4 regions of the Cellulosimicrobium sp. 72-3 genome follow, and region 2 is predicted to be linked to each of the others. Evidence: predicted binding sites of a transcription regulator. Region 2 holds the regulator's gene; each other region holds the start of a gene.
The links. Region 2 encodes HrcA, which represses chaperone genes, less so after heat shock. Its sites were predicted from a motif close to TTNGCACTCGNNNNNNNCGAGTGCNAA; they were not measured.
Positions count from the first base shown of each region.

Region 1: a site for HrcA is predicted at 5,761-5,787, ahead of groL (chaperonin GroEL). Genes of this name have one in related genera too.
Region 3: a site for HrcA is predicted at 4,633-4,659, ahead of groES (co-chaperone GroES). Genes of this name have one in related genera too.
Region 4: a site for HrcA is predicted at 5,519-5,545, ahead of HKK73_RS14880 (FmdB family zinc ribbon protein). Genes of this name have one in related genera too.

Region 1 covers NZ_CP053419.1:3,410,152-3,417,847, reverse strand. The annotation lists gene HKK73_RS15255 (SGNH/GDSL hydrolase family protein) at 1-190, opposite strand, end outside; gene HKK73_RS15250 (uracil-DNA glycosylase) at 319-978, opposite strand; gene HKK73_RS15245 (DUF3263 domain-containing protein) at 1,207-1,527, shown strand; gene HKK73_RS15240 (LytR C-terminal domain-containing protein) at 1,607-2,257, shown strand; gene HKK73_RS15235 (cold-shock protein) at 2,449-2,652, shown strand; gene HKK73_RS15230 (NAD(P)/FAD-dependent oxidoreductase) at 2,672-4,177, shown strand; gene HKK73_RS15225 (glycoside hydrolase family 15) at 4,224-5,693, opposite strand; gene groL (chaperonin GroEL) at 5,983-7,608, shown strand.
Region 2 covers NZ_CP053419.1:2,637,435-2,645,130, forward strand. The annotation lists gene HKK73_RS11970 (16S rRNA (uracil(1498)-N(3))-methyltransferase) at 1-165, opposite strand, end outside; gene dnaJ (molecular chaperone DnaJ) at 179-1,303, opposite strand; gene hrcA (heat-inducible transcriptional repressor HrcA) at 1,410-2,426, opposite strand; gene HKK73_RS11985 (MFS transporter) at 2,506-3,969, opposite strand; gene HKK73_RS11990 (DUF3097 domain-containing protein) at 4,125-4,988, shown strand; gene HKK73_RS11995 (hypothetical protein) at 5,101-6,207, opposite strand; gene hemW (radical SAM family heme chaperone HemW) at 6,400-7,692, opposite strand; gene lepA (translation elongation factor 4) at 7,689-7,696, opposite strand, start outside.
Region 3 covers NZ_CP053419.1:1,177,201-1,184,896, forward strand. The annotation lists gene HKK73_RS05320 (sulfurtransferase) at 1-199, shown strand, start outside; gene HKK73_RS05325 (malonic semialdehyde reductase) at 302-949, opposite strand; gene tsaD (tRNA (adenosine(37)-N6)-threonylcarbamoyltransferase complex transferase subunit TsaD) at 1,051-2,118, shown strand; gene HKK73_RS05335 (glutamate--cysteine ligase) at 2,132-3,289, opposite strand; gene HKK73_RS05340 (hypothetical protein) at 3,286-4,563, opposite strand; gene groES (co-chaperone GroES) at 4,803-5,099, shown strand; gene HKK73_RS05350 (WhiB family transcriptional regulator) at 5,289-5,579, opposite strand; gene HKK73_RS05355 (MerR family transcriptional regulator) at 5,885-6,970, shown strand; gene guaB (IMP dehydrogenase) at 7,109-7,696, shown strand, end outside.
Region 4 covers NZ_CP053419.1:3,327,049-3,334,744, forward strand. The annotation lists gene HKK73_RS14865 (NTP transferase domain-containing protein) at 1-1,934, opposite strand, end outside; gene HKK73_RS14870 (5-formyltetrahydrofolate cyclo-ligase) at 2,115-2,747, shown strand; gene HKK73_RS14875 (penicillin acylase family protein) at 2,805-5,348, opposite strand; gene HKK73_RS14880 (FmdB family zinc ribbon protein) at 5,638-5,943, shown strand; gene HKK73_RS14885 (SAF domain-containing protein) at 6,128-6,853, shown strand; gene mscL (large conductance mechanosensitive channel protein MscL) at 6,984-7,472, shown strand; gene HKK73_RS14895 (hypothetical protein) at 7,502-7,696, opposite strand, start outside.

The DNA of each region.
Region 1 (7,696 bases), 770 kb from region 2:
CGAGGAGGTCGGCCCATCCTCGCTGGTGGTCCTCCTCGCCGGGATACGGGTCCCACAGCCCTTCGGTGAACGAGTCGCCGATCGCGACGTAGCTCGTCCAGCGCGGAGCGGGGTCGTCGGGTCGGCGTGCGTCGGCGGTGTCACCGGCCAGGGGAGTGGTCGTCGGGTTCTGCGTCGTCACCCGCCCCATTCTGCTCCTGCGGGGCGGCGTGCCGTCGACCCGGCGATCCTGGCGGGTCGAGCAGGTGGTTCTGGCGCGTCACGCGGCGCGGACGAGCCAGGACCACCTGCTCGGCGGAGACGGGGGGCGGGCGGAGGTCAGGTGGTGGGGAGGGTCCAGTCGACGGGGGCGGCGCCCTGGGCGAGGAGGAGCTCGTTGACCCGCGAGAACGGGCGCGACCCGAAGAACCCGCGGCGCGCGGAGAGCGGGCTCGGGTGGGCGCTCGCGACGACGGGGGTGTCGCCGAGCATCGGGCGCAGGGTCGCGGCGTCGCGACCCCAGAGGATCGCGACGAGCGGGGCGTCGCGCGCGACGAGCGCCCGGATCGCCGCCTCGGTGACGGCCTCCCAGCCCTGGCCGCGGTGGGACCCGGGCTCGCCCGGCCGGACCGTGAGCACCCTGTTGAGGAGCATGACGCCCTGGTCGCTCCACGCGGACAGGTCGCCGTTCGCGGGCGTCGGGGCGCCGACGTCGTCCGCGAGCTCGGCGAAGATGTTCTGGAGCGAGCGGGGCACGGGGCGCACGTGCGGCTGCACGGAGAACGACAGCCCCATCGGGTGCCCGGGCGTGGGGTACGGGTCCTGCCCGACGACGAGCACCCGCACCTCGGCCAGGGGGCGCGAGAACGCGTTGAGGATGGCCGACGGCGCGGGGAGGTACTCCCGTCCGGCCGCCACCTCGGCGCGCAGGAAGTCGCCGAGCGCGTGCAGCTGCGGCTCGACGGGCGCGAGGGCCTCGGCCCAGTCGGGCGCCATGATGCTCGCGAGGGCCGGGCGGGGGTCGGCCGTCGAGGCGGTCGCGACCGGGTCGACGGCGACGGGCTGGGCGGGTGCGCTCTCCACGGCCCCGAGCCTAACCGGCGTCCTCGGCACGTCCGGAGCGTGCGGCGAGGACGAATGACACGGGTGTGGTTCGTGCGTAGGCTGGGAGGCGGCCGCGCGCGGGAGTGCGCAGGTCCGGTGACGAGAGAGTGCAGGGAGGGAACGATGAGCGAGGCGGCGTACGTGCTCGACGGACCCGACGCGGTCGGCGACCCGACAACCTCGGAGGCGCCGGCGTCGGGCCTGAGCGAGCGGGACCAGGAGATCCTGGCGTTCGAGCGGCAGTGGTGGAAGTACTCGGGCGCCAAGGAGCAGGCGGTGCGCGAGCTGTTCGACATGTCCGCGACGCGCTACTACCAGGTGCTCAACGCGCTCATCGACTCCCCGGCCGCGCTCGCGCACGACCCCATGCTCGTCAAGCGGCTGCGGCGGATGCGGTCCACCCGGCAGCGGGCGCGCACGGCGCGCCGGCTCGAGGGTCTCTGACCCGGGACGACGGGCCGCGCGTGAAGTCCGGGCGAACAGGGCGTTTAGCCGAGAGCCCCGACCGGGCTACCCTGTCGCCGTGACGAAGAGCCGCTACCCGTACGCGCCCGACGAGTTCGACGCGCCCGCGCCGCAGGGTGCGCCCGTGGGGGTGCACCGCACGCCGCGCAGCGGGTGGAGCAAGACGTGGCCGTTCCTGCTGGTCGCCGTCGTCTTCGCCGGCCTCGCGTACGGGGGCGTCGCGCTGCTGTCCGACAACGGTGCCACGGACGACCCGCCGCAGGCGCAGTCCACGGAGCCGCCGCCCGCGGAGACCGAGGAGCCGCCCGCGGCGGAGGAGCCGCCCGCGACCGAGGAGCCGCCGGCCGCGGAGGAGCCGCCCGCGACCGAGGAGACGCCCGAGACCCCGGACCTCGCGACGCTCATGGCGGCGGCCGACCCGAGCGCCTACGTCCGCGTGCTGAACGACAGCGGCATCGGCGGCGAGGCGGCCAAGGGCAAGGACGCCCTCGACGCGCAGGGCTTCAGCAACACCGTCGCCACGGACTACACGAACGGGCCGGCGCCGGTCGACGTCACCACGGTCTGGTACGTGCCCGAGCGGAGCGACACCGCCGCCGCCGTCGCCGCGACGCTGGGCATCCCCGCGGAGAACGTCGTCCAGGTCGACAGCCTGCGCGAGGGCGACGTCGCGGTGATCATCAAGTCCGAGCTGGCGCCGGTCGGCTGACCCGGACCCCCGGGCCGCCCCGGCCGTGGCACCACGACCTGACGCTGCACCCGCGTGACCTGCTCGTTCGGCCCGGAGTCCGACGAGCGCCACCTGCCGTTCGACCTTCCGTGCACGCCGCCTGCGGGCTAGGCTCGGGCTACCACGGGGCGGCGGTCGCCTCGCGGGCGACGATGCACGAGGAGACGTACATGGCTCAGGGGACCGTGAAGTGGTTCAACGCCGAGAAGGGCTACGGGTTCATCACGCCCGCAGCGGGTGGGCAGGACCTCTTCGTGCACTTCAGCGCGATCCAGACGGACGGCTACCGCACGCTCGACGAGGGCCAGGAGGTCGAGTTCGAGCTCGGCCAGGGCAGCAAGGGCCCGCAGGCCGAGCAGGTGCGGCCGCTCTGAGCCCGGCTCCGAGGGTCGCGTGACGGAGGATCTCGACGCCGTCGTCGTCGGTTCGGGCCCCAACGGCCTGGCCGCCGCCGTGACCCTCGCACGCGCCGGTCTCTCCGTGCGCGTGCTGGAGGCGCAGCCGACGTCGGGCGGCGGAGCCCGCACGCTCGACCTCGGGTTGGCCGACGGCGTCGTGCACGACGTGTGCTCGGCGGTGCACCCGATGGCGTGGGCCTCGCCGTTCTTCGAGGCGTTCGACCTCGGCGCGCGCGGCGTAGAGCTGCTCGCGCCGGAGGTCTCGTACGCGCACCCCCTCGACGGGGGTCGCGCGGGCGTGGCCTATCACGAGCTCGAGCGCACGGTCGAGCGGCTCGGGGTCGACGGCGCCGCCTGGCGCGCCCTGCTCGGCCCGCTCGCCGCGGGGTGGCGCGACGTCGTCGCGGTCGCCCTCGGAGACAAGCGGTCGGTGCCGGGGCGTGTGCTGACGCCGGGCGGCGCCGGTGTGACGGCCCGCTTCGGCGCGGCGGTGCTCGAGCAGGGGAGCCCCGCGTGGACGCGGCGCTTCCGCACCGACGAGGCCGGCGCGCTCCTCACGGGCGTCGCGGCGCACGCGATCTCCCGCCTCCCGTCGCTCGCCGCGGCCGGGACGGCGGTGCTGCTGGCGTCGCTCGGCCACGCGCCGGGCGGATGGCCGCTGCCTCGCGGCGGCTCCGGCGCGATCGTCGCCGCGCTCGAGGACGACCTGCGCGCCCACGGGGGCGACGTCGTCACGGGCCACCGGGTCGGCTCGCGCGCCGACCTCCCGCGGGCTCGCGCCTACGTGTTCGACACGACGCCGCGCGTCGTCGCGGACGTGTTCGCGGACCGGCTCCCGCCGCGCGCGGAGGACGCGCTGCGCCGGTTCCGGCACGGCGACGCCGCCGCGAAGGTCGACCTCGTGCTCTCCGGGCCTGTGCCCTGGGCAGACCCGGAGGTGGGGCGCGCGGGGACCGTGCACCTCGGCGGGACGCGCGCCGAGATGGCGCGCAGCGAGGCCGACGTCGCGGCCGGTCGCCACGCCGCCCGGCCCGTGGTGCTCGTGAGCGACCCGACCGTCGTCGACCCCGGGCGCGGGGCGGGCGGGCTGCGCCCGCTGTGGACCTACGCGCACGTGCCCGCGGGGTCGACGCGCGACGTGACGGAGGACGTCGTCGCGCAGGTCGAGCGGTTCGCGCCGGGCTTCCGGGACGTCGTCGTGGCGTCGCGCTGCGTGCCCGCGGCGGAGATGGCGGCGCACGACGAGAGCTACGTGGGCGGCGACATCGCGGGCGGTGCCGTGAGCATGTGGCAGATGGTCGCGCGGCCCACGCCCCGGTTCGACCCCTACGCCGTCGGGCTGGAGGGCGTCTACCTGTGCTCGGCGTCCACGCCGCCCGGGCCGGGCGTGCACGGCCTCGGGGGCTGGTACGCCGCGCAACGGGTGCTGAGGCGCGAGTTCGACGTGCGCGACGCGCCCGACCTGGCGCCCGTCGCGACGAGCGGCGCGACCACCCGGTAGCCCCGGCGCGCCGGCCGCGGCGGACCGGGAGAGCCCAGGAGGACCGTCAGCCCGCGCCGCCCGGCGTGCCCTGGTTGCCGAGCTCCACGAGCGCGAGCACGACGAGCGCGGAGCTCCACGACAGCGGCGCGACGGCGGCGGGCGAGCCGTCGGCGAGGACCTTCTCCGGGATGGCCCCGGACGCGGTGCGGTGGTCGTCGACCCAGCGGAGCCACTCCTCGGCGTCGGCGCGGTCCTCGGGGTCGGACGACGACGCCGCCGCCAGCGCGTACAGCGTGGTCTGGGGGGTCCACGAGATGCCGTCGGCGCGCCAGCCCGCGCCCGGCGCGAGCCCGCCGGCCGGGCGCAGCATCTCGCGCACGGACGCGCGCCAGGCCTCGTCCGCCCCGGCGAGCGGCTCCGGCTGGAACGGCGGCAGCACGAACGCGGTCGAGGCGTCGCGCGCGCCGCCCGTGACGTGGCGCGGGTAGCCCTGGGACCCGAACGAGCGCTCGACCGCCATGCGCAGACGAGCGGCGGCGAGGGTCGCCTCGTGCGCGCGCGGCGCCTCGCCCGCGGCCGCGTACACGTCCGCCGCGGCCTCCAGGCCCGCGAGCAGCGGTCCGGCGGTCCCGAGCGTGAGGGACGTGGGCTCGACCTCCCAGTAGTCGCTCGACGGCGGCGGCAGCGGGTCCTCGCCGTCGACGAGCCCGAGCGCGTGGTCCGTCGCGGCGTCGACCAGCGGGCGCAGCTCGGCGGCCACCTCGGGGCGGTCCGCGGCGGGCGTCTCCTCCAGCACGACGTCGGTGGCCCACAGGACCCAGCCGACGCCGTCGGACTGGATGCCCCGGTCGTCCGGGACCCCCGACCCGTCGGGGAGGTAGCGCGCGTGGAACGAGCCGTCGTCCTCCTGGACCCGGGCGAGGAAGCCGAGGACGGCGCGCGCGTCGTCGACGTGACCGGTGCGTGCGAACGCCGCCGCGGTGAACGACGCGTCGCGCGGCCACACGTAGCGCCACCTGGGCGACGGCGCGGCGAGGGCGGCGCCGTCGTCGAGCGTCAGCGCGCGCAGGTCGAGGAGGGCCGCCTCGCCGAGCGCGGCGAACGGCCCGCCTGTCCCCGGTACGACGCCGGACGCGAGCCAGGCCCGCGACGCGGTGGCGGTCTGGTGGGCGAGACCGGGGTCGAGGAGGGCCGTCGCGTCGAGGCGCGCCCCGGCGACCTGCGCGAGCCGGTCCGCCTCGCCGTCCGCGGGGTCGACGCCCGCGGCGAGCGCGCCGGGGTCGAGCGCCGCCGGGTCGAGCACGCGGCTGCCCTCGAGGTAGGTCGCGCCCACGCCGGGCGCGAGGCGCAGCACCGCGGGGCCGCCGTCGGGCCCGGTCGTCACCGCGACGCCGTCCTGGTAGAGGTCGATGTGCTCGCCCGAGGGCGCCGCGACCGCGGTCGCGGCGGTCAGGCCGAGGGCAGGGACCAGCACGAAGCCGGCCAGGGCTGCGAGGGGGCGCCACGGCGGTGTTGCGCGGATCACACCGCGCATCCTAGAGCGAGCCGCGCGGCGCTCGGTTTCGCCCCTCGCGATACGCGGCGGCGTGGCGCGCCGCTGTCTTGCACTCGCACCGTGCGAGTGCCAATAATGGCGTTAGCACTCTCGTCACGAGAGTGACAGAAGTGACCAGCGCAGGCAGCCGCTCAGGCGGCTGCGGCGCAACCCACCAGGTCGACAGGTGAGGCCCGCCCTGGCGGCGTGACATGAACGCCGCCGTCGTGGGCCGTCCGTCGCGGGCGCCGGCCGACCGCCATACGCCACCAGCGGAGGATCATTCCCCATGGCCAAGATCATCGCCTTCGACGAGGAGGCTCGTCGGAGCATGGAGCGCGGGCTCAACACGCTCGCCGACACCGTCAAGGTCACCCTCGGCCCCAAGGGCCGCAACGTCGTGCTCGACAAGAAGTGGGGCGCGCCGACCATCACGAACGACGGCGTCTCCATCGCCAAGGAGATCGAGCTCGAGGACCCGTACGAGAAGATCGGTGCGGAGCTCGTCAAGGAGGTCGCCAAGAAGACCGACGACGTCGCGGGTGACGGCACGACCACCGCGACCGTGCTCGCCCAGGCGCTCGTGCGCGAGGGCCTGCGTGTCGTCGCGGCCGGCGCCAACCCGATCGCCGTCAAGCGCGGCATCGAGAAGGCCGTCGACGCGGTGACGGAGCAGCTGCTCAACGCCGCGAAGGACATCGAGACCAAGGAGGAGATCGCCGCCACGGCCGCCATCTCCGCCGGCGACCCCGCGATCGGCGAGCTCATCGCCGAGGCCCTCGACAAGGTGGGCAAGGAGGGCGTCATCACGGTCGAGGAGTCGAACACGTTCGGCCTCGAGCTCGAGCTCACCGAGGGCATGCGCTTCGACAAGGGCTTCCTCGCGCGCTACTTCGAGACGGACCCCGAGCGCCAGGAGGCCGTGCTCGAGGACCCGTACGTCCTCATCGTCGAGTCCAAGATCTCGAACGTGAAGGACCTGCTCCCGGTCCTCGACCAGGTCATGAAGGCCGGCCGCTCGCTCCTCATCATCGCCGAGGACGTCGAGGGCGAGGCGCTCGCGACCCTGGTGCTCAACAAGATCCGTGGCACGTTCAAGTCCGTCGCCGTCAAGGCCCCGGGCTTCGGCGACCGCCGCAAGGCCATGCTCCAGGACATCGCGATCCTCACCGGCGGCCAGGTCATCACCGAGACGGTGGGCCTCAAGCTCGAGAACGCGACGCTGGACCTGCTCGGCCAGGCGCGCAAGGTCGTCGTCACGAAGGACGAGACCACGATCGTCGAGGGCGCGGGCGACGCCGACCTGATCCAGGGTCGCGTCAACCAGATCCGTGGCGAGATCGAGAAGTCGGACTCCGACTACGACCGCGAGAAGCTCCAGGAGCGCCTCGCGAAGCTCGCCGGCGGCGTGGCCGTCATCAAGGCGGGTGCCGCGACGGAGGTCGAGCTCAAGGAGCGCAAGCACCGCATCGAGGACGCCGTCCGCAACGCGAAGGCTGCCGTCGAGGAGGGCATCGTCGCTGGTGGTGGCGTCGCGCTCATCCAGGCCGGTGCCGTGGCGTTCGAGAAGCTCGAGCTCGAGGGCGACGAGGCGACCGGTGCGCAGATCGTGCGCGCCGCGATCGACGCCCCGCTCAAGCAGATCGCGGTCAACGCGGGCCTCGAGGGTGGCGTCGTGGCGGAGAAGGTGCGCAACCTCCCGTCGGGCCAGGGCCTCAACGCCGCGACCGGTGTGTACGAGGACCTCCTCGCCGCCGGAGTGAACGACCCGGTCAAGGTCACGCGCTCCGCGCTGCAGAACGCCGCCTCCATCGCGGCGCTGTTCCTCACGACCGAGGCCGTCGTGGCCGACAAGCCGGAGAAGGCCGCCCCCGCGGGCGACCCGACCGGTGGCATGGGCGGCATGGACTTCTGAGCCGACCCGCCTCCCCTCACGGGGAGTCGTAGGACACCGAAGGCCGTCGGCCGGGTTCGCCCGGCCGGCGGCCTTCGTCGTGCCCTGA
Region 2 (7,696 bases):
GCAGCGCAGCCGGAGCCCGTCGCCGTCGACGACGTCGACGCGCTCGCCCGCGCCGCGGCGCTGCACGACGCCCGCGTGCCGGCCCTCCGCGCCGTCGAGCACGTACCGGTCGCCGGGCGCGACGCCGTCGGTCCCCGTCTCGGCGAGGAACACCGGAGCACTCATGCGCGCGCCCCGCTCAGCGGCCGGACAGCTTGTCGCGCAGGCGCGAGAACACGCCCGGGTGCGCGGCGGCGAGCCGGGGCTCGGGCCGCTCCTCGCCGCGCAGCGCGGCGAGCGAGCGCAGGAGCTGCTCCTGCTCGGGGTCGAGGGCAGTGGGCACCTGGACCTCGATGTGGACGTTGAGGTCGCCGCGCCCGCTGCCGTGCAGGTGCCCGACGCCGAGGTTCTTCAGCGTGACGATCTGGTTCGGCTGCGTGCCGGGGCGCAGGTCGATCTCCTGGAGCCCGTCGAGCGTCTCCAGCTCGAGCACGGTGCCGAGGGCGGCCGCCGTCATCGGCACCTGGAGGGTGCAGTGCAGGTCGTCGCCGCGGCGCACGAACGTGTCGTGGTTGCGCTCGCGGATCTCGACGTACAGGTCGCCCGCGGGGCCGCCGGCCGGGCCGACCTCGCCCTGCGCGGTGAGCTTGATGCGCGTGCCCGTGTCGACGCCCGCCGGGACGTTGACCGTGATGCTGCGGCGGCTGCGCACGCGGCCCTCGCCCGAGCACTCCGCGCACGGCTCGGGGATGACGGTGCCGAAGCCCTGGCACGCGGCGCACGGCGCGCTCGTCATGACCTGGCCGAGGAACGAGCGCGCGACGCGCTGGACCGTGCCGCGCCCGTGGCACACCTCGCATGTGCGGGGCGAGGTGCCCGGGCGGCAGCAGGTGCCGCCGCACGTGCCGCACACGACCGCCGTGTCGACCTGGAGCTCGCGCTGCGCGCCGAACGTCGCCTCGGAGAGGTCGATGTCGAGCCGCACGAGCGCGTCCTGGCCGCGGCGGGCGCGCGGGATCGGGCCCTGCTGCGCCTGGGCGCCGCCGAAGAACGTCTCGAAGATGTCCTGGAAGCCGAACCCGCCGCCCATGGGGCCGCCGCCCCCGCCGCCGGGGGCGCTGGGGTCGACGCCGAGGTCGTACTGCTGGCGCTTCTCCGGGTTGGACAGCACCTCGTAGGCGCGCGCGACGTCCTTGAAGCGGTCGCCCGCCTCCTCGCCCGCGACGTCCGGGTGCAGCTCGCGCGCGAGCTTGCGGTACGCCTTCTTGATCTGGTCCTGGTTGGCGTCACGGGCCACGCCGAGGATCTCGTAGTAGTCGCTCACACGTCACTCTCTGCTGGTGCGGGTCGTGAGGCCGGCGCGGGGCCGGTCGGGAGGGGTCGGGGGTGGTCGTCGAGCGGGCCCGCCGCGGGCGGGGAGACCGCGGGGCTCACGTGCCGAGCACCCGTGACAGGTAGCGCGCGACCGCGCGCACCGCCGCGATGGTGCCGGGGTAGTCCATGCGGGTCGGCCCGATCGAGCCGACGAGCGCGACCGTGTCACCGTCGTTACCGTAACCGGTCGTCACGACGGAGGTCTCCGCGAGGCCCTCGAGCTGGGTCTCGCGACCGATCCGGACGCTCACGCCCGACTCGGCGGCCATCTCGGTGAGCAGCCCGAGCAGGACGACCTGCTCCTCGAGCGCCTCGAGGACGGGGCGCAGCGCGTGCTCGAACCGCATGCCCGCGCGCGCGAGGTTCGCCGTGCCCGCGAGGACGAGGCGCTCCTCGCTCTCCTCCGCGAGCGTCTGGGCGACGAGGTCGCCCACCGCGCGGACGAGCGGGGCGTCGTCGGGGTGGAAGCTCTCGGTCACGGCGGCGAGACCGGGCGCGAGGTCCGTGAGGCGCTTGCCCGCGGCCGCGGCGTTGAGCCGCGCGCGCACCTCGACGAGCGTGCCCTCGTCCGGCAGGCTCGCGACCTCGAGCGTGCGCTGCTCGACGCGACCGGTGTCCGTGATGATGACGACGAGGAGCCGCGACTCGCCGACGGGCACCAGCTCGAGGTGGCGCAGGCCCGACCGGCTCAGCGACGGGTACTGCACGACGGCGACCTGGCCGGTGAGCTGGGCGAGCAGGCGCCCGGCGCGCGCGATGACGTCGTCGAGGTCCACGCCCTCGGACAGGAAGGTCTCGATGGCGCGCTTCTCCGGCGCGGACAGCGGCTTGACGCCCGAGAGGCGGTCCACGAAGAGCCGGTAGCCCTTGTCCGTCGGGATCCGGCCCGCGGACGTGTGCGGCTGCGCGATGTACCCGGCGTCCTCGAGAGCCGCCATGTCGTTGCGGATCGTGGCGGGCGAGACGCCGAGGCTGTGGCGCTCGGTGAGCACGCGCGACCCCACGGGCTCGCGCGTGAGGACGTAGTCCTCGACGATGGCCCGCAGCACCTCGAGCCGGCGCTCCTCGCTCACGTCCACCTCCCGCGTGCCGCACCGTCGCCGCCCGGGCGGGCGTGCGGGCGTCGGCACTCTCGACCTCCGAGTGCCAATCCTACGCGTCCGCGCGGCCCGTCCGGCGGTCCTCCGCTCGTCGCGAACGCAGGTCAAGGAGGCCGACGACGAGCGCGACCGCGACGAGGCCGATCGTCACCAGGAGCGCCCGCCCGGTCGCGTCCGCGGCCGAGTCGCCGCTCGCGAGCCCGCCGTAGTAGACGGACAGGACCACGGAGATCCCGACGGCCGACCCGATGCGCTGACCGAGCTGCAGCATGCTGCCCGCCACCCCGGCCCGGCTCACCGGCACCTCGGACAGCGTGAGCGTCTGGTTCGGCGCGATGACCGTCCCGCTGCCCGCGCCCGCGACGAGCAGAGCGACCGCGAGCGCCGGGCCGACGGCGCCCGGGTCGTCCCCGAGCGTGCGCACGACGACCTCCGCCGCGACCACCCCCACGAGCACGAGCACGACGCCGCCGACGACGAGCTCGCGGCCCCAGCGCGCGACCCAGCGGCCCGAGAACCACGCCGACACGCCCGACGCGACCGCGAACGGCGTGCCGACGAGCCCTGCCTGGAGCGGCGTGTACCCCAGCTCGTCCTGGAGGTAGAGCGTGACGACGAGGAAGATGCCCGTGAACCCGGCGAAGTACGCGAGGCCGAGCAGCGCGCCGTTGCGGAAGGACCCGAGCCCCACGACCTGCGGGTCGAGCACGGCCTCGCCCGTGCGCCGCTGGTAGCGCCGCTCCCACCCGACGGCGGCCACCACGGCGGCCGCTGCCGGCACGAGCCACCACCAGCGCGACGCGTCGTCGCCGCGGCCGGTCGTCGTGACGAACGGCATCATCACGCCGAGGGTCGCGGCGCCGAGCAGGCCCAGCCCGACGAGGTCCAGCCGGCGCGGCCCGCGCGCCGCGCCCGAGCCGGTGCGCGGCGGCCCGGGCACGAGGCGCCACGCGAAGGGCAGGAGCACGGCGACGACGGGGATGTTCACGAGGAACACCCACCGCCACCCCGTCTCCGGGCCCGCCGCGGCGATGATGAGCCCGCCCAGCAGGGGCCCGAGCGCCGTCGAGACGCCGATGGTCGCGCCGAACATGCCGAACGCGCGCCCGCGCTCGTACCCGCGGAACTGCTGCTGGATGAGACCGACGACCTGCGGGTTGAGGACGCCCGCGCTCACGCCCTGGAGCAGGCGCGCGACGCCGAGCCACGTGTCGGTCGGCGCGAGCCCGGACGCGAGGCTCATGAGCGCGAAGCCCACGAGGCCCGCGATGAAGAGCGGTCGTCGTGCGCCCGCGTCGCCCAGGCGCCCGGCGGGCACCAGCGCGAGCCCGAACGCGAGCGTGTAGCCGGCGACGACGAGCTGGAGCTGGGTCGGGCCCGCGTCGAGCGACGACTCGATCGACGGCAGGGCCACGTTGACGATCGACACGTCGAGCGTCGTGATGAAGCCCACCGCGAGGCAGACCGGCAGCACGCGCCAGCGGTTCGGGTCCGGCTCCGCGCGCTGCTGGCTCATCGGTCCGTGGTACCACCCCGCCCCGGGGGCGCGCGCGCCGGGAGCCGCCGTGCGCGGCCGGTCCGGGCGCCCGGGACCTTCCCGCGGGCGGCCGATCCGGCGACGCACGGGGCGATCTCGGTGGTGAGCGGCGGACGCTGGCCTAGGGTGACGCCGTGTCCTTCGACCGCTACGGCTCCGACGTCCTCGGCGGCACGCCCGCCCCCACCCACCACCGCGCGCGGCCCGTGTCGCGCCCGCAGCCCGCGGAGCGCGGCCTCGTCGTCGAGGAGGTGCAGACCGGGTGGGTCGGGGCCGTCGTCCGGGTCGAGAAGTCGGGCGGGATGCACGTCGTCGTGCTCGAGGACCGCGCGGGCCGGACCCGCACGTTCCCGCTCGGGCCGGGCTTCTGGGTCGACGGCGCGCCCGTCGAGCTCACCCCGCCCGTCACCTCCCGCGCCCCCGCCGCGCCGACGCGCACGGCCTCGGGCTCGCGGGCCGTCGTCGGGCAGCGGGCGCGCGTCGCGCGCGGGAGCCGCATCTGGGTCGAGGGCAAGCACGACGCCGAGCTCGTCGAGAAGGTGTGGGGCGACGACCTGCGCGTGGAGGGGGTCGTCGTCGAGCCGCTGCACGGCGTCGACGACCTCGCGGCGGCGCTCGCCGACTTCGGCCCGACGCCGCAGCGGCGCGTGGGCGTGCTCGTGGACCACCTCGTGCCCGGCAGCAAGGAGCGGCGGATCGCCGACGAGGCGCTGCGGCGGTCGCCCGCGGGCACGGTGCTCGTGCTCGGGCACCCGTACGTCGACGTCTGGCAGGCGGTGAAGCCGGCCCGGATCGGCCTCGAGCGGTGGCCCGTGATCGAGCGCGGCACCGAGTGGAAGCGTGGGATCCTGCGCGAGCTCGGCTGGCCGGCGGAGAGCGCGGAGGACGTCGGCCGCGCGTGGCAGCGCATCCTCGGCACGGTCCGCACCTACGCCGACCTGGAGCCGTCGCTGCTCGGGCGCGTCGAGGAGCTCATCGACTTCGTCACCGCGCCCTGACCGGTCGCGGGCGCGCGGGACGCACCCCGCGCGTGAGGTACCGCGCTCGAGACGCACCGCGCCCCGGTACCGACGGACGGTACCGGGGCACGGCGACAGCGTCGGCCGGGTCTCAGGCGGCCGGCACCCCGCCCGTGAGACGGCGGTAGGCGTAGCCGACGGCGACGTAGCTCAGCGGGATCGTCACGAAGAGCCCGAGACCGCACGGGATCGCGCCGAGGATGTTGATCCCGACGAGGGCGAGCAGGAGCAGGAACACCTGCCCGAAGTTCTTCGCGACGAGCGAGAAGCTCGTGCGGATCGCCGTGATCGCGTCGACGCCCTGGTCGAGCGCGACGTAGTACACGAACGCCGAGAACAGCAGCATCGCGAGCCCGGGCAGGACGCACAGGACGAGCCCGATGCCGGACAGGACGCCGACGATGAGCGCCGCGAGCAGCACGTTGAGCACGTTCCCGATGCGGAAGAACGCGGCGACGTCGGGTCGACGCCCGTCCACCTCGTCGAGCGCGCCGCGCGTGAAGAACGCGGTGATGAGGTAGCCGATGGCGGTGCCGACGATCCCGAGCAGCACGCTCGTGAAGGTGAGGCCGCCGAGGGCCGCGAAGTTCGTGTCGGAGTAGTCGAACTGGTCCTGGAACTGGTCGAACCCGCCCGTGATCCAGCTCCACGCGATGTTGACGGCGAGGAAGATCAGCGCGACGAGGATCCACGGCCCCAGGTTCGACGTGACGCGACGCCACCCGTAGGAGATCGCGTCGCCGACGCCGAACGCCGGGCCCGCGTAGCCGGGCTGGCCCCCGTACCCTCCGGCGGCACCCGGGTACGACCCGGGCGGCGGCGGGTACCCCCCGGCGGGGGGCGGGTATCCGCCGGCGGGCGGCGGGTACGCACCGGACGGGGGCGGGTACGCGCCCGGCGGGGGCGTACCCGGTCCCCCGGCCGCGCCGTCCGGCGCACCGGTCGGCGCGCCGTAGGCACCCGGTGCGCCGTACGCGGGCGGGCCCGACGGCGGTGCGGCCGGGTCGTGCGGCGCTCCCCCGCCCGGGCCGTACGGCGAGGCGGGCGGGACGTCGCCCCCGGACGGGGCGGCGTCGGGCCGGCCGGGTCCGGGACCGGCCGGTGGCGTGGCGTCCGGTCGCGGGCCGCCCGCGCCGTCGGCGGGGGTGTGCTCGTCGTCGCGGGGCGGCTCGCCGCCCGGGTTCGTAGGGTCGGTCATCGTGCACCTCGTTCCTCGTCGTCACGTGCTGCGGGCTGCACGCTCCGTCGACGTGCTGGGTCCACCTTGGCGGTTCACGGCCCGGACCGCGCGGCGAGCACCGCGACCGTCGCGCGGCGGCGGGCAGGGTGGTGCCGCCGAGGGCCTCGTCCTCGCGGGGCGCGCCCGGGTCGCGGTGGACCCGGGCCGACGTCACTCGTCCGTGATCGTCCGGACCACCGTGTCCGCGAGCAGCCGCCCCCGCAGGGTGAGCACGGCACGACCGGCGACCGCTGCGCGGCCGTCGAGCAGCCCGTTCGCGACGAGCCCGGCGACGGCGTGGCGTCCCGCCGGGGAGAGGACCGCGAGGTCGAGTCCCTCGCGCAGCCGCACGCCGAGCATCGTCTGCTCGAGCCGGCCCTCCGTGCGCGTGAGGAGCTCGCGCCCCGCCGCGGGGCTCGTGCCCGCCTCGAGCAGCGCCGCGTACCGGCGGGGGTGCTTGACGTTCCACCACCGCACGCCGACGCGGGCGTCCTCGGGCGACGCCCCCGCAGGTTCGGTACCGGCCGCCGCGACGTAGGAGTGCGCGCCGGGCCCGACCCCCCACCAGTCGTCGCCGCGCCAGTACGCGAGGTTGTGGCGGCAGCGGTCCGCGTCGGTGCGCGCCCAGTTGCTCACCTCGTACCAGGTGAGGCCCGCCGCCGTGAGCAGCTCGTCGGCGAGCTCGTACTTCGTGGCCTGGTCGTCCTCGCTCGGGAGCGCGACCTCCCCGCGCCGCACCTGGGCGGCCATCTTCGTCCCCGCCTCCACGACGAGCGCGTACGCGGACACGTGGTCGACGCCGGTCGCGAGCGCGGCCTCGAGGCTCGCCCGCCAGTCGTCGAGACTCTCCCCCGGCGTGCCGTAGATGAGGTCGAGCGAGACCTGGAGGCCGGCGTCGCGCGCCCAGCGCACGACGTCCGGGACGCGGCGCGGGTCGTGCGTGCGCTCGAGCGTCGCGAGCACGTGCGGCACGGCGGACTGCATGCCGAACGACACGCGCGTGAACCCGGCGGCCGCGAGCTCGGCGAGCGACTCGGGCGTCACCGAGTCCGGGTTCGCCTCCGTCGTCACCTCGGCGTCGGGGGCGAGCCCCCACGCGTCGCGCACGCCGCCGAGCAGGCGGACGAGGTCCCCGGCAGGCAGGAGCGTGGGCGTGCCCCCGCCGACGAAGACGGTCGAGACGGGCCGCTCGGGCAGCCCGGCGTCGTGCAGCACGCGCGCGGCGAGGTCGATCTCGCGCATCGCTGTGCTCGCGTACGAGGCCTGGCTCGCACCCCCGCCGAGCTCGGACGCCGTGTAGGTGTTGAAGTCGCAGTACCCGCACCGCACCGAGCAGAACGGGACGTGCAGGTAGACCCCGAACCCGCGGGTCGCGGGCACGGTGCCGCCCGCGCCTCCCGCGACCCAGGAGGGCAGCGAGCCGTCGGGCGGGACCGCCTCGCCCTCGGGCAGCGCCGGGCTCACTTCT
Region 3 (7,696 bases), 1.5 Mb from region 2:
GGCCGCGGGGACCGGGGGCTCGACCGAGGGCGCCGCCGGGGAGGACGCGGCGTCGCGCCCCGTCGGGGTGTACTGCGGCTCGGGCGTCACCGCCGCGCACGAGGTCGCCGCGCTCGCGACGCTCGGCGTCGACGCGGCGCTCTACGCGGGGTCGTGGTCGCAGTGGTCGAACGACCCCGACCGCCCCGTCGCGACCTGACGCACGCCGCGCCTCCCGGACCGAGGAGCGCGCGCAGCCCCGGACGCGACGAGGCGGCACCCCGGTGGGGTGCCGCCTCGGCTCGGACGGTGCGGGACGGGCTCAGAGGACCTCGGCGACCTGGTGGAAGTCGAGGCGCGCCTGGCGCGGGAAGTGCGCGCCCTCGTCGGCCGGGTAGCCCACGTTGATCGCGACGAGCGTGCGCCAGCCGGACTCGCCGAAGAACTCGGCGTCGATCCCGGCGGCGTCGAAGCCCGTCATGGGGCCCACGGACAGGCCGGCGGCGCGCAGCCCGACGATGAGGTAGCCGATCTGGATGAGGGCGTTGGTGCGGGCCATGCCCTCGCGCAGGTCGGCCTGCGGGTCGAGCTGCTCGGCGATGCCCTCGCGGAACGGCGCGAGCGTGCCGAGGTGCTGGTGGAACGACGGGTCGGCGGCGGCGACGATCGTCACCGGCGCGGCGAGCGTCTTGTCGCGGTTGAAGTCCGCCATGTGCGCGCCGAGGCGCTGCTTCGCCTCGGGCGTGCGGACGACGAGCAGCCGCAGCGGGAGGGTGTTCATCGCGGTGGGCGCCCAGCGGACGAGGTCCCAGGCGGCCTGGATCTGCGCGTCGGTGACGGGCTCGTCCGAGAACGCGTGCGTGGTGTGCGCCGCGCGGAACAGGCGGTCCGCGGCCTGCGCGTCGATCGCGAGCTGGTCGGCCTGCTCGCTCGGCGCGGCAGAGGACTCGATGAGGGTGTCGGTGCTCATGACTGGGACAAACAGTTGAACCCTTGATCATCTTCCGAACAGACGGTGTGACGTGCGCGACACGGACGGTCCGGCCCCCGCGCGCGACTACCCTGGACGCCATGGTCCCCACTGCTCCCGCGAGCTCCGGCGAGCCCCTGGTGCTCGGCATCGAGACGTCCTGCGACGAGACGGGCGTGGCGCTCGTCCGCGGTCGCGAGCTGCTCGTCGACACGGTCGCGAGCTCCATGGACGAGCACGCGCGCTACGGCGGGATCATCCCCGAGGTCGCGTCGCGCGCCCACCTCGAGGCGATGATCCCCACGCTTGAGCGCACGCTCGGCACGGCCGACGTCGACCTCTCCGAGGTCGACGCGATCGCCGTGACCGCCGGGCCGGGCCTCGTCGGCCCGCTGACCATCGGCGCCTCCGCCGCGAAGGCCCTCGCGCTCGCGCTCGGCAAGCCGCTCTACGGCGTGAACCACGTCATCGGCCACGCGGCCGTCGACGAGCTCGTGCACGGCGCGTTCCCCGAGCGCGTCATGGCGCTCGTCGTGTCCGGCGGGCACAGCTCGCTCCTGCTCGTGGACGACGTCGCGACGTCCGTCACCGAGCTCGGCTCGACGCTCGACGACGCCGCGGGCGAGGCGTTCGACAAGGTCGGGCGCCTGCTCGGCCTGCCGTACCCCGGCGGCCCGCACATCGACCGCCTCGCGCGCGAGGGCGACCCCACGGCGATCCGGTTCCCGCGGGGCCTCACCGCACGCAAGGACCAGGAGAAGCACGCGTACGACTTCTCCTTCTCCGGCCTCAAGACGGCCGTCGCGCGCTGGGTCGAGGCCCGCCAGGACGCGGGGGAGGAGATCCCCGTGCACGACGTCGCCGCCTCCTTCGCGGAGTCCGTCGCCGACGTGCTCACCGCGAAGACCATCGCCGCGTGCGAGCGGCACGGCGTCTCGACGCTCGTCGTCGGCGGCGGGTTCAGCGCGAACTCCCAGCTGCGCGACATGGCCGCGGAGCGCTGCGCGGAGGCGGGCATCGAGCTGCGCATCCCGCCGATCCGCTACTGCACCGACAACGGGGCGATGATCGCCGCGCTCGGCTCGGCCGTCGTGCGGGCGGGCGTCGCGCCGTCGAGCCTGGACATCGGCGTCGACTCGTCGATGCCGCTCACCGTCACGCACGTGTGACGGCCCGGCCGGGTCACAGGGGCCGGCCGGCCCGCATCTCGGCGACGAGCGAGCGCACGACGGCGTCCAGCTCGCCCCCGTGGCGCCGCGCCACCGCGCGCTGCCGCTGGTAGGACGCGCCGCGCCGCACGATGGTGCGCACGCCGTCGAGCTCGTCGAGGCACCCGAGGCGCGCCGCGACGGGCTCGAGCTCGACGAGCAGCCGCCCCACGGCGTCGGTCACGAGCTCCTCGTTGCCCTCGCGGTCGAGGATGATGATCGCGTCCATGCCGTAGCGCGCCGAGCGCCACTTGTTCTCCTGCGCGTACCACGGCGGGATGCTCGGCAGCTCGCGCCCCTCGTCGAGCATCGTCGAGAAGTGCTCGACGAGGCAGTGCGTGAGCGCGGCCAGCGCCAGGAGCTCGGAGATGTTCGTGACGCCGTCGCAGATGCGTGTCTCGAGCGTGCCGAACTGCGGCGCGGGCCGCAGGTCCCACCGCACCTCGTCGAACGCGTCGATGACGCCGGTGTGCAGCATGTCGGCGACGTAGCCCTCGAGCTCCTCCCACGTCCCGAACTGGAACGGCAGGCCCGCGGTCGGCAGCTGCTGGAACATCAGCGCGCGGTTCGACGCGTAGCCGGTGTCCTTGCCGCCCCAGAACGGCGAGCTCGCCGAGAGCGACTGGAGGTGGGCGAACGTCGTGAGCATCGCGCGCTGGATCGGCAGCACCTTGGCGCGGTCCTCGATGCCGACGTGCACGTGCACGCCGTAGATGAGCATCTGCCGCCCCCACCACTGGGTGCGGTCGATGAGCGTGGTGTAGCGCTGCTTGTCGGTGACCTTCTGCTGCGCCCAGCGCGCGAACGGGTGCGTGCCCGCGCTCATGAGCTCGACGCGCAGCTGGTCCGTCACGGCGCGCAGCTCCTCGACCGAGCGCTGCAGGTCGCGGCCGGCCTCGCCCACCGTGCGGCACACGCCGCTCACGACCTCGACCGTGTTGAGCAGGAGCTCCTGCTTGATCGACGGGTGCGGGCCGCCGTCGGCCGGGCGCACGGCGTCGAGCACGGTCTGCGCGACCTGCCGCAGGTCGCCCGAGTCGGCGTCGACGAGCGCGAGCTCCCACTCGAGCCCGACGGTCGAGCGCTCCGAGCGCGCGAAGGGGATCGCCGTGCGGCGCGGCAGGGCGCTCACCGGGGCCCGTCCTGCCCGGCGCCGGCCGGGGGAGTGGAGAGCGGCTCGACGACGAGCACCTGCTGGGAGCCGCCGACGCGCGTGAGGACGATCGTGGCCGTCGCGTCGCCCGTGAGGGCGAGCTGCCGCCGGAGCTGCTCCGGCGTGACGGCGGTGCCCCGCTTCTTGATCGTCAGACGACCGACGCCGCGCTCGCGCAGGTACGAGCGCAGCCGCTTGAGGCCGAACGGCATGGTGTCGAGCACGCGGTAGCCGCGCGCGAGCCCGTCCGCGAGCCCCGTCGCGTCGAGCGGCGCGGGGGAGTCGGTGGTCACGTACGCGATGGTCCGGTCGAGCAGGCGGCCGCCCAGCCCGCGCGCCGCGTGGGCGACGAGCCCCGCCCGGATCACGGCGCCGTCGGGCTCGTAGAGGTACTGCCCGACGGCGCCCACCTCGGGCACCACGTCCGCGTCGCCCGGGCGGTGGGCGATCCGTCGGGTCGTGGTGCGCGCGGTCCCGTCGGGCCCGGTCCACGACGACAGGACGAGCGCCGACCGGCCCGGTCCCTCGGGCGCGAGCGGGCCGAACCAGAGCCCGGCCTCCACGACGTCCCCGTCGACCGACACCCACTCGGTCTCGGCGTCCTCGGGCAGGCCGGCGTGCGGGATGCCCGGGCCGACCTTGATCCCGACCGCGGGCACACGCTCGCGCAGCGCCCACACCGCGTCGAGCGGCGGGGCGTAGGCCTTCGGGTCGAACACGCGCGTGCCGGCGCGGGTGCGGCGCGCGGGGTCGGCGTACACGCCCTCGATCCGCTCGCCCTCCAGGTCGAGCGCGAGCCCGTCGCCGTGGCGCACCTCGGCCTCGGGGAAGTGGCGCAGGTTGACGGTCGCGATCGCCGCGGTGAGCTCGTCGACGTCGGTCGCGAGCACCTCGAGCTCCGCGGCGGCGAACGCGAGCGCGTCGACGCCGATCCCGCTCGTGAGGTCCGCGACGCGCCGGATCCCCGCCTCCTGGTACCGCCGGGCGTGCAGGCCCGCGACGACGAGCCGGCTCGCCTGCTCCAGCCCCGCCTGCGTGAAGAGCATGCCGTCGGCGAACGCGCCGAGCTTGCCGTGCGCCGCGGCGCGCAGCCGGGACTGGGTGAGGGCCGCGGCGGCCAGGTCCGGGTCGACGCCCTTCGCGCGCAGCCCTGCCGCGAGCACGAGCGCCTGCTGCTCGTCGTACGGCGGGAGCGCGCCGAGCAGGGCCCAGCCCTCGGGGCTGAGCAGCTTGGTGAGCGTGGCGGCGTCCATGGCGTCGATCCTTCCACGGGGGCCGGGGACCACGCGCAGCCGGAGCCCGGATCGTCCGCAGGACGGACGTTGGCACTCGCCTTGACCGAGTGCTAACCGGGACCTAGATTTGAGACGTGCCGCCACCGCTCGCGGAGGCGGCACCACGTGCGACCAGGCTGTCCGGCACCCGCGACGACGGCCAGCCGGTGCGCTCGACCCATCCGTTGCAGTTCTCACCGCGAAAGGGGAGGTCCGACGTGTCGGTCCCCATCAAGCCGCTCGAGGACCGGATCGTCGTGAAGGCCCTCGAGGCCGAGACCACGACCGCATCCGGCCTGGTCATCCCGGACACCGCCAAGGAGAAGCCCCAGGAGGGCGAGGTCCTGGCCGTCGGTCCGGGCCGTGTCGACGACAACGGCAACCGCGTCCCGCTCGACGTGACCGTCGGCGACAAGGTCATCTACAGCAAGTACGGCGGCACCGAGGTCAAGTACGGCGGCGAGGACTACCTCGTCCTGTCCGCGCGCGACATCCTCGCCGTGGTGGTCGGCTGACGCCGACCCGGTTCAGCAGCAGGGCCCCGCGACCGACGGTCGTGGGGCCCTGCTGCGTTCCGTGGCCGGTCGCCCCACCGGTGGTCCCACGGGTCGTGCGCACGTGCGCCCGGTACGACGTCGGACCGGGGCCGTGCAGGTCTGCTGGTGGCGCGAAGGCACCGCGGTGGTGCCCGGGGAGAGGGTGCGTCAGCCGGTGCGGCGGGCGCCGCCCGCGAGGATGGCGGCGCGCTCGTCCTCGCTCAGGCCGCCCCACACCCCGTACGGCTCGCGCACGCGGAGCGACTGCTCGCGGCACTGCATCATCACGGGGCACGAGTGGCAGATCGCCTTCGCGGCCTCCGCTCGCCGTCGTCGCGTCGAGCCGCGCTCACCCTCGGGGTGGAAGAACAACGTGTCGTCCGCGTCGCGGCACGAACCCTGGTACTGCCATTCCCACAGCTCCATGACGGGCCCGGGGAGCCTCGAGATCTCTGCCATGCCGAACAACCTACAAGCGTTGCAAGACTTGTTCAAGCCCCCTGTGAGGAAAAAGTGAACGAGCAGGTTGAACCGCTCGTGGAGCGGTGCGAGGGGGGTCAACCGCGTCGGCTGCTCCCGGCGCGCTGACGCGATCGGCGGCGCCCGGCGCGTTTGCGCGTGCAGCGAACAAATACGGCGCGGGTGTGGCGCGAAGGGTGCACGACTGTGACCTCTACGAGGTGGCGAGACGGGTGCCCGCTCGGCAGAATCGATCCATGACCTCAGTCCGGTCCGCCCCCGACCCCGAGGGAGCCCGACCGAGCATGACCTCGTCTCCCGGCCTCGCCGTCGCCGCCGTCGCGCGCCGGCTCGGCGTCGCGCCCGCGACCCTGCGCACCTGGGACCGTCGCTACGGCCTCGGCCCCTCGCAGCACCGGGCCGGCTCCCACCGGCGCTACACGGACGACGACGTCGCTCGCCTCGTCGTGATGCGCCGCCTCACGCTCGACGGCGTCGCGCCCGCCGACGCGGCCCGCGCCGCGCTCGCCGCCGACGAGGAGGAGCTCGCCGCGAACCGCGGCGCGATCTCCTTCGACGACCGCGGCGCCGACGGCGCGGGCGACCTCGACGCCGACGAGCCCGAGGCCGACGACGAGGCGCCCGAGCCGCCGCCGTCGCGCCCGTTCCTGCGCGCCGTCCCCGGGGGCGAGCCCGCACGCACCGCGGGGCCCCGTCCGGTCGGCGTCCGCGAGGGGCCGCGGCCCACGCGCGTCTCCGACGTCGTCGACGCCGCGATCGCCTACGACCAGCGTGCGTGCGACCGGCTGCTGCGCATCCCGACGGGCGGCGACCCGGCCGCGTGGTGGTCCGACCTCGTCGAGCCCGCGCTCGAGCGCCTGGCCGAGCGCACCGTGCTCGCCGGCCCCGGCGAGGTGCCCGAGGTCGTGCTCGCCAACGCGACGCTCGTCGCGCTGCGCGAGTACACGCAGGCGAGCGAGGACGCGATCGTGGCCGCCGGGGGGCCGCCCCGGAACCACCCGAGCCGCATGCGGCGGATCGTGCTCGTGTTCGCGGCGCCCGACGAGCCGCTCCCGCTCGCCGCGCACGCGCTCGCCGCGTCGCTCGCCTCGCACGGCGCGATGGCGCGCATCGTCACCGGCCCCGCGAACGTGCACCGCACGCTCGAGATCGTGACGATGGTGCGGCCGTCCGCCGTCGCCATGGTCACCACGCAGGCGCGCCCCGACCTGGGCATCGTGCACGCCGCGCACGACGCGAACCCGAGCCTGCCGTTCTTCGTCGGGCTCCCGAGCGACCAGGCCGCGGAGGAGCTCCCGCTCGCCGCGACCGTCCACCGGGTGCGCAGCTTCACGGGCCTCCTGCACGAGCTCCTCGCCGTCGTGCGCTGAGCCGTCCGCGGGACCGCCCGGCCGGGCGGGGCGCGCGCCCACGCGTCCACGTACCTCCCGCCCGTCCGTGCCTCCCGGGCCCGGGCGGGCAGGGACCGAGCGGGAATACGGCGAGGGCCCCCGGCGTAGAATCCTGGTGTGACCGCCTCGCCCGTCCCCGCCGCCGTCCCCGACCGTGACCCCTTCGGATTCCTGGGTCTCACCTACGACGACGTCCTGCTGCAGCCCGGCTACTCGGACCTGGCGCCGTCGGACATCGACACCACGACGCGCCTGACGCGCGAGATCTCGATCCGCGTGCCGCTCGTCTCGGCGGCCATGGACACCGTCACCGAGTCGCGCATGGCCATCGCGATGGCGCGCCAGGGCGGCATCGGCGTGCTGCACCGCAACCTCTCGATCGAGGACCAGGCGCTCCAGGTGGACCTGGTGAAGCGCACGCAGACGGGCATCATCGACAACCCGGTGACCATCGGCCCGGACGCGACGCTCGAGGAGCTCGACAAGACCGCGGGCGAGTACCGGATCTCCGGCTTCCCGGTCCTCGACGCCGAGCGCCGCCTCATCGGCATGGTGACCAACCGCGACCTGCGCTTCACGCCCGTCGCCGAGTGGGCGACGACGAAGGTCGACGAGGTCATGACGCCCCAGCCGCTCATCACGGGCCCGGCGGGCATCTCCCGCGAGGAGGCGACCGCGCTCCTGCGCAAGCACAAGCTCGAGCGC
Region 4 (7,696 bases), 690 kb from region 2:
CGCAGCTCGGAGATCCGCTTGCCCGTGCGCGCCAGCATCTCCGCCACGAGGGCGCACGCGAAGATGCCGTCCTTGCCGAGGATCCAGCCGCGGATCGTCAGGCCGCCGGACGACTCGCCGCCGAGCACGGCGCCGATCTCCGCCATGCCCGCGGTGACGTGCTTGAACCCGACCTTGACCTCGCGCGACTCCTCGCCGAAGTGCGCCGCGAGCCGGTCGAGCAGGTGCGTCGTCGCGAGGTTGCGCACCACGCCGCCCTTCTCCCCGCGGACCTCGTGCAGGTACCAGTACAGGAGGAGGAGCAGGTCGTTCGTCGAGATGTACTCGCCCGTCTCGTCGACGATCCCGATGCGGTCCGAGTCGCCGTCCGTCGCCATGCCGAGGTCGTAGCGGCCGCCGCCCTGCTGGATCATCGTCACGAGCGTGCTGAGGCGCTGGAGGTCCGGTGCCGGCGCGACGCCGCCGAACAGCGGGTTGTGCGCCGCGTGGATGAACTCCGACCGCACGCGCATGTCGGACAGGATGGTGCCGAGCGTGAGCTGGCTCGTGCCGTACATCGGGTCCACGACGACCTGCAGGTCCGAGCCGCGCACGGCCTCGACGTCGATGATCCGCTCGATCGCGTCGACGTACGGGTCCGTGAGCGACCGGTCGACGACGACGCCCGTGCGGCGGGCCACGTCGATGTCGAGCGTGATGACGTCGTCGACCGACAGCGCGTTCGCCTCGTCCTGGTAGCGGTCCGTCTCGTCGTCGAGCGGGAGCGAGCCGTCCTGGCGGAACACCTTCATGCCGTTCCACTCGGGCGGGTTGTGGCTCGAGGTGACGATGATGCCGTAGGCCGCCCCGAGGTAGGGCGCGGCGAAGGTCACGAGCGGGGTCGGGACGTCGTCGGGCAGGAGGGTCACGGCGATGTTGTTGCCCGCGAAGACCTCGGCCGCGGCGATGGCCGACTCGCGCGAGAGGAAGCGGCGGTCGCCGCCGATCACGACGCCCTTCCCGTCCAGCCCGCGGCGGATCGTCTCGTTCGCGATGGCCTGGCACAGCCGGCGCACGTTGGCGAGCGTGTAGCCCTCGCCGATGACCGCGCGCCAGCCACCGGTGCCGAACACGATCTTCGTGTCCGTGTTCTTCTTCGGCACGAACAGGCGCTTGAGGACGATGTCCGCCGCCTGGGCGAGCTCGTCCGGGGTGTTGATGCCGCGGACCTCGTCCACGTCGACGATGCGGTACGACGAGATGCGCTTGCCCGCCCCGATGACGCGGCGCGCGAGCTCGGTCAGCCGGTGCTCGCCGTCGGCCGCCATGCGCTCCAGCTCGCCGAACAGCAGGCGGGGCGCCGCGACGTACGCCCCCACGTTGATCTCGGTGCGCGGCTCGGGCGCGGCGTCCGCGACCTCTGACGACTCGAGGATCGCCGTGATCTCGCCCCCGGCGCGGACCACGCGCCCGTAGCCGTCCGGGTCGTCGACGACGGCGGAGAGCAGCGACAGGTCCGCGCCCGTGAGGGTGTGGCGCGTCAGCAGCCCGAGGAGCGACTCGGAGCGCAGCAGCGGCGTGTCCGCGTAGGCGACGAGGACCGGCTCGTCGACGCCCGGCCCGAGCACCGACGCGATCGCCTCGCGCGCCGCGAGGACCGCGTCGCCCGTGCCGAGCGGCGACTCCTGCTCCACGTAGACGACGTCCTCGCCGAGCAGCTCGCGCACGGTCGGGTCGTCGGGCGACACGACCACGACGATGCGGCCCGCGTCGACGACGCGGCGGACGTTCGCGACCGCCAGCTCGACGACCGTCGCGCCGCCCAAGGGCCGCGACAGGAGCTCGCGCGACGCGTCGTCGTGGCCCGCGGCGAGCACGACGGCGGCGCGGCCCGTCCTCGGGTGGGCGCCCCCTCGCGGGGTGGTCGCGGTGGGGTTCGCGGTCGTCGCGGTCATGGCGTCCTCACTGTCGGCACCTCTGTCGGACGGCGACCCATTTGTCAGGAGTCCGAACTACTGGCTCCCTCCGATCATAGGCACCCCGGACGCGTGCACGGAACCCGCTCCGGGCGTCCGGGGCCGAAGGTCACCCGCGCGGCGTCGGCGCGGAGGCGCGCGCCGGGTGACAATAGGGACATGAGTGGCCCGGTCCAGCCATACCCCCTGCACGGAAGCATCGAAGCCGAGGACGCGAAGGAGATCCTCCGCAAGGCCATCCGCACCCACCGCCAGGCGCGGTCCGAGCGGCTCCGCAAGGAAGCGGACGCCGCCATCGCCGACGTCGTCGAGACCATCCCCGAGGTCGCCGCCGCCACGTGCGTCGCGACCTACGCCGCGCGTCCGGGCGAGCCGGGCACGTCGGCGATGCTCGAGCGTCTCGCCGCGCGCGGCGTCCGCCTGCTGCTGCCCGTGCTCGGCGCGGGGCTCCAGCGGGACTGGGCCGTCTACGACGGCCCCGCCGACCTCCAGGTCCGCGCACCCGGGCGACCTCCCGAACCCGGCACCCCGACCCTGGGCCCGGAGGCGATCGCCGAGGCCGACGTCGTCGTCGCCCCCGCGCTCGCCGTCGACTCGCGCGGCGTCCGGCTCGGTCAGGGCGGCGGGTGGTACGACCGCGCGCTCGAGCACGTGCGTCCCGGCACCAAGGTCGTGGCCGTCGTGTTCCCGGAGGAGGTCTACGACGCGAGCGACCGACCGCTGCCGGTCGAGCCGCACGACCGCACGGTCGACGCCGTCGCGACGCCCCTGGGCTGGCGCTGGCTGCCGTAGCGGGCCGCGCCGTCCGCCACCGCGCCCGCGCACGGGGCGGCCGCGCCGGCGGCTCCGCTACGGCACGAGGGTGAGCTCGTCCTTGCTCGCCTCGGCGACCGCCTCGGTGGAGAACGGCCACGCGTACGTCTCGCCGCGGGACCACGTCTTCAGCTGGTCCGCGTAGTGCTTCGACGCCGGGTGCCCGGAGGTGCCCGTGACGGTCACCCACGTCGAGCGGTCGAGGTCGCCGAGGTCGACGACCATGCGCATCGAGGGCCCGGCCGTCACGTCGAACGACCCGGACGCGGCGTCCCACGCGGTCGCGTTGACGATCGACGAGCCACCCGGCATGCCGACCGGGGTGGGGTTGACGTAGTCCCGCACCGGTCCCGGGATCGACTCGCCGCCCAGCACGGGGTGCTTGAGGGCGAGCACGTGGATCTTGCCCCACGCCCAGTCCGACGGCTGCTTGCTCTGCTCGACGGTGAGGTCGAGGCGCGCGGAGACGAGCGCCTGCGTGAGCACCTCGTCGCGCGTCTCGACGACGCTGACGGTCTGGCGGTCGTCCCAGAACGGGTCGGTCGGGTTCTCCAGGAGGTTCTGCACGACGGCGAGCCAGCGGCTGCCACCACCCGGGCGCGCCGACTCGGGCAGGTCGTCCCAGAACGTGAGCTGGAGCAGGTTCCGCCACACGGCCGCGAAGTACGCCGCCGCGGCGGAGTCGGTGTCGGTCCGGTAGTCCCAGTCCGCGAGGAGCTGCTGGCCCTCGGCCGCGAAGTCGTCGTCGATCTCCTGCTCGAGCAGGGGCTGAACGAGCACCTCGGCGTACGGGCTGCGGTCGTCGACCTGGACCTCGTTCATCGTGTCGACGTCCACGGTGCGCCCGGCCGAGATCTCGGCCTCCAGGAGCTGGCGGATGCGCTGCGAGCGGTACCCGTAGTCCCAGTCGGTCGTGAGGAACGGCGCGACGCCGTCCGGCAGCACGGCCTGGTTGGCGGCCACGATGAAGCCCTCGGCCGGGTCCACGACGCGCGGCATCTGCTCGCTGGGGACGTAGCCCTGCCAGTCGTAGCGCTCGTCGGAGCCGTCGCGCGGCCACGTGCCGTCGGAGGGCACCTCGGCGTCGGGGACCGCCTGGCGCACGGGGATCTTCCCCGGCGCCTGGTAGCCGATGTGGCCGTCCGCGGTCGCGAAGACGATGTTCTGGGCCGGCACCTCGAAGAGCGCGGCGGCCGCCTGCATGTCCTCGGCGTCCTGCGCGAGGTTGAACGCGAAGACGGCGTCGGCGGTGCGGCCCGGCTCGAGCGCGGTCCACTGGAGCGCGACGGCGTACTCCCCCAGCCGCGTGTCCAGCGCGGGCGTGTCGACGGCCGCGTCCGTCGCCGGGATCGCCTCGGAGACGATCGGCCCGTGGAGCGTCGAGCGGACCTCGATCTCGATGTCGTCGCCCCCGGCGACGCGCAGCGTCTCGGTGCGGGTCTCCAGCGGGACCCACTCGTCGCCGCGCAGGTACGTGTCGTCGCGCACGCGCTCGACGAAGAAGTCGGTGACGTCGGCGCCCATGTTCGTCAGGCCCCAGGCGAGCTGGGCGTTGTGGCCGATGACGACGCCGGGGAAGCCGGCGAACGAGAAGCCCGCGACGTCGAACCCGCACGCCGGGGAGACCTCGTTGCAGTGCAGCCCCACCTGCGCCCAGATGCCGGGCGCCCCGAGGGCGAGGTGCGGGTCGTTCGCGAGGATCGGCTTGCCCGACGCCGTGTGCTCGCCGGAGACGACCCACGAGTTCGAGCCGGTGCCCTCGCCGCGCCCGATGAGCACGGGGACGGCGCCGAGCGCGCGGTCCGCGGCCTCGAGCGCGGCCTGGAGGTGGTCGGAGCCGTACTCGGCGCGGGCCTGCGGGCCCAGGTCGAGGGCGACCTCCTGCGGGTTCTCGAGCTCGCCGGGGTCGAGGATCGGCGCGTTGAGCTCGGACGGGTAGGCGGGGAACAGCTCCGCGACGCGCGCCGTGTCCTGGAGCGTGCCGTAGGCCAGCGCGCGGTCGAGCTCGTCGTCGTAGTTGCCGCGCAGGTCCCAGGCCATCGCCTTGAGCCACGCGAGCGAGTCGACCGGGTCCCAGGGCTCGGGCTCGGCGACGTCGACCTGCAGCCCGAGCACCGTGTACTCGAGCGCGATCTCCGACGGGCTGCGGTCCTCCAGGTAGGCGTTCACGCCCTCCGCGTACGCCTGGAGGTACGCCTTCGTCTCGGGGGAGACGACGTCCCACTCCTCCTCCGCGACCTGGCGCCAGCCGAACGTGCGCGTCACGGTGTCGGCGGCGATGGCGTCCGGGTTGTCGCCGACGAGCTCGGCGAGCCGCCCCGACGTGACGTGCCGGCGGTAGTCCATCTCGAAGAAGCGGTCCTGCGCCTGGACGTAGCCCTGGGCGCGGAAGAGGTCCTCGGGGGTGTCGGCGTAGATCTGCGGCACGCCCTGGGCGTCGCGCAGCACGGTCACCTCGCTGCCGAGGCCGGGCACGGAGATCTCGCCGGACGCCTGCGGGAGCGGGCGCCGGACGGTGACCACGACGAACGCGGCACCCGCGACGAGCGCGACGACGAGCAGCGCCGCCACGCCGATCAGGACGCGCCGGCGCGCGGACCGGCGACGGCGCCGCGGCGGGGCCGCGGCCTCGCCCGGGGTCGCGGGGTCGGCACCGGTGGCGGGGTCACCGGCGGGGGCCTCGGCGGGTTCGTGCGCAGACACGGATGCGAGACTACCCCGGCCCTGCCCGGGCGCCGGTCCGCGTATGATTAGCACTCGGAAGTTTCGAGTGCCAGGCGGTGTTGACACCGTCGACCAGGCCGAGACCGTCCCGATCCCGACCCGCCGGTGGCCGCCTCGACGGCCGTCTCGTGAACGAGGAGAACCCGTGCCCACCTACGCCTACACCTGCACCGCCTGCGGTCACGCCTTCGACATCCACCAGTCGTTCAGCGACGACGCCCTCACGGTGTGCCCCGAGTGCTCGGGCCGCCTGCGCAAGGTGTTCTCCTCCGTGGGCGTGACGTTCAAGGGCTCCGGCTTCTACCGCACGGACTCGCGGTCCGGCGGGAAGACGTCGACGGCGCCCGCCGCCTCGACGTCCAGCGCGTCGTCGTCCTCGTCGTCGTCGGGGTCGTCGTCGGGCGGCACGAGCTCGGGCGGCGCGTCGAGCAGCTCTGCCGCGTCGTCCTGACCTGAAGCGGCGCCGCCGGGTCGCTCGCCCCTGACGCGCCCCGGCTCCGGCGTCGGCGCCGCACCGGTGCGCGACCGACCACAGCGGGCCGGCCGGCTCACGGTGCGCGGGCCGCGCGCCGCGTCGTCCACAGACCGCCGCGCACCGCGGCCACCGGCTCGCCGCGCGCGGCTACCGTCGCGCCATGCCTCGCTCCTCCCGCCCGCCCGGCCCGTCAGCCCAACCCGGCCGCGCCGCCGCCCGGCGGCGGCTGCTGCACACCCTGTGGTGGCGGTCCCGGTTCGTGGTCGCGGCGCTGTGCTGCGGGCTCGCCGCGTCGGTCGTCGTCGGCGCGCTGCGGCCCCCGCCACCGCCGACGGCTCCCGCCGTCGTGACGGCCCGCGCCGTGCCGCCCGGCACCACGCTCGCGGCACCCGACGTGCGGGTGGACCACGTCCCAGCCTCCCTCCTGCCCGCCGGGGCACCGGCCCAGGCCGACGACGTCGTCGGACGCCGCGCGACCGTCGCCCTGCCGGAGGGCACGCTCCTCCAGGACGGCCTCGTCGCCGGAGGAGAGCTCGCCGCCGGGGCGCCCGACGGGACCGTGGTCGCGCCCGTCCGGCTCGACCCGGGCGTCGCCACGCTCCTCGGGCCGGGCGACCGCGTCGACCTGCTGGCCGCGGGCGACCCGGCCCTCGCGCCGGTGCCCACGGACTCCGCGCAGACGGAGGCCGCTCCCCCGGACGACCCGTACCTGGCCCGCGCCGCGGTCGTCGTGCCGGCGCCCGAGCCCGACGACGGCGGCGGCCTGCTCGGCACCGGTGGGTCAGGCTCCGACGTCGTGACGCTCGTCGCGGTACGCCCCGAGGAGGCCGTCCGGCTGGCGGCGCGGACCGGGCACGCCCCCGTCACGGCCGTCCTGGTCCCCTGACGACTCCGTGAGACCGCCGACCCGCCGGGCGAAGCCGTTGCCGGTCGCGGCGCCCGTTGGCAGGATCACGCGTGCACGTGTGGTGGCGCCGCCGCCACGCGTGCCCGTCGACAGGAGAGGGAAGCAGCACATGAACGGCGTGTTCCAAGGGTTCAAGGAGTTCGTGCTCCGTGGCAACGCGATCGACCTGGCGGTCGGCGTCGTCATCGGGGCCGCGTTCTCCGGCGTCGTCACGGCGATCGTCGAGGACTTCATCAACCCCCTCATCGGGGCGATCTTCGGCAAGCCCGACCTCACCGGCCTGTGGGACATCACGCTGCGCGCGGGGAACGAGGCGAAGGACATCCCGCCCTCCGTCATCTCCGTCGGCGGGGTCCTCAACGCGATCCTCCAGTTCCTCATCATCGCCGTCGCCCTCTACTTCGTCATCGTCCTGCCGATGAACAAGCTCGCGGAGCGCCGCAAGAAGGACGAGGAGCCCGAGCCCGAGGCACCTGCTGAGGACGTGCGCGTGCTCCAGGAGATCCGCGACCTCCTCGCCGCCCAGGCCGGCAGCGGCCCCGGCGCGGCGCCCGGCGGGACGACGCCCGGCGGGCCGACGCCCCCGCGGCACCTCTGACGCCGCTCAGCCGGTCGCCCGGCGAGCCGTCAGTGGCGCCCGTAGTGGGGCGGCACGTCGCCCAGCAGGCGGTCGTCGTTCTCGCCCGGCGCGCCGCGGCGGGGGGCTGACTCGTCGCCCCAGCCCTCGGCCCGCTCGTCGGCGCTCGTGCCGGGCACCACCGTGCTCTCGGTCCCCCGCCGCACGGCCCGCCGCGGACGCCGACGGCGCCCGGTCTCGGCCTC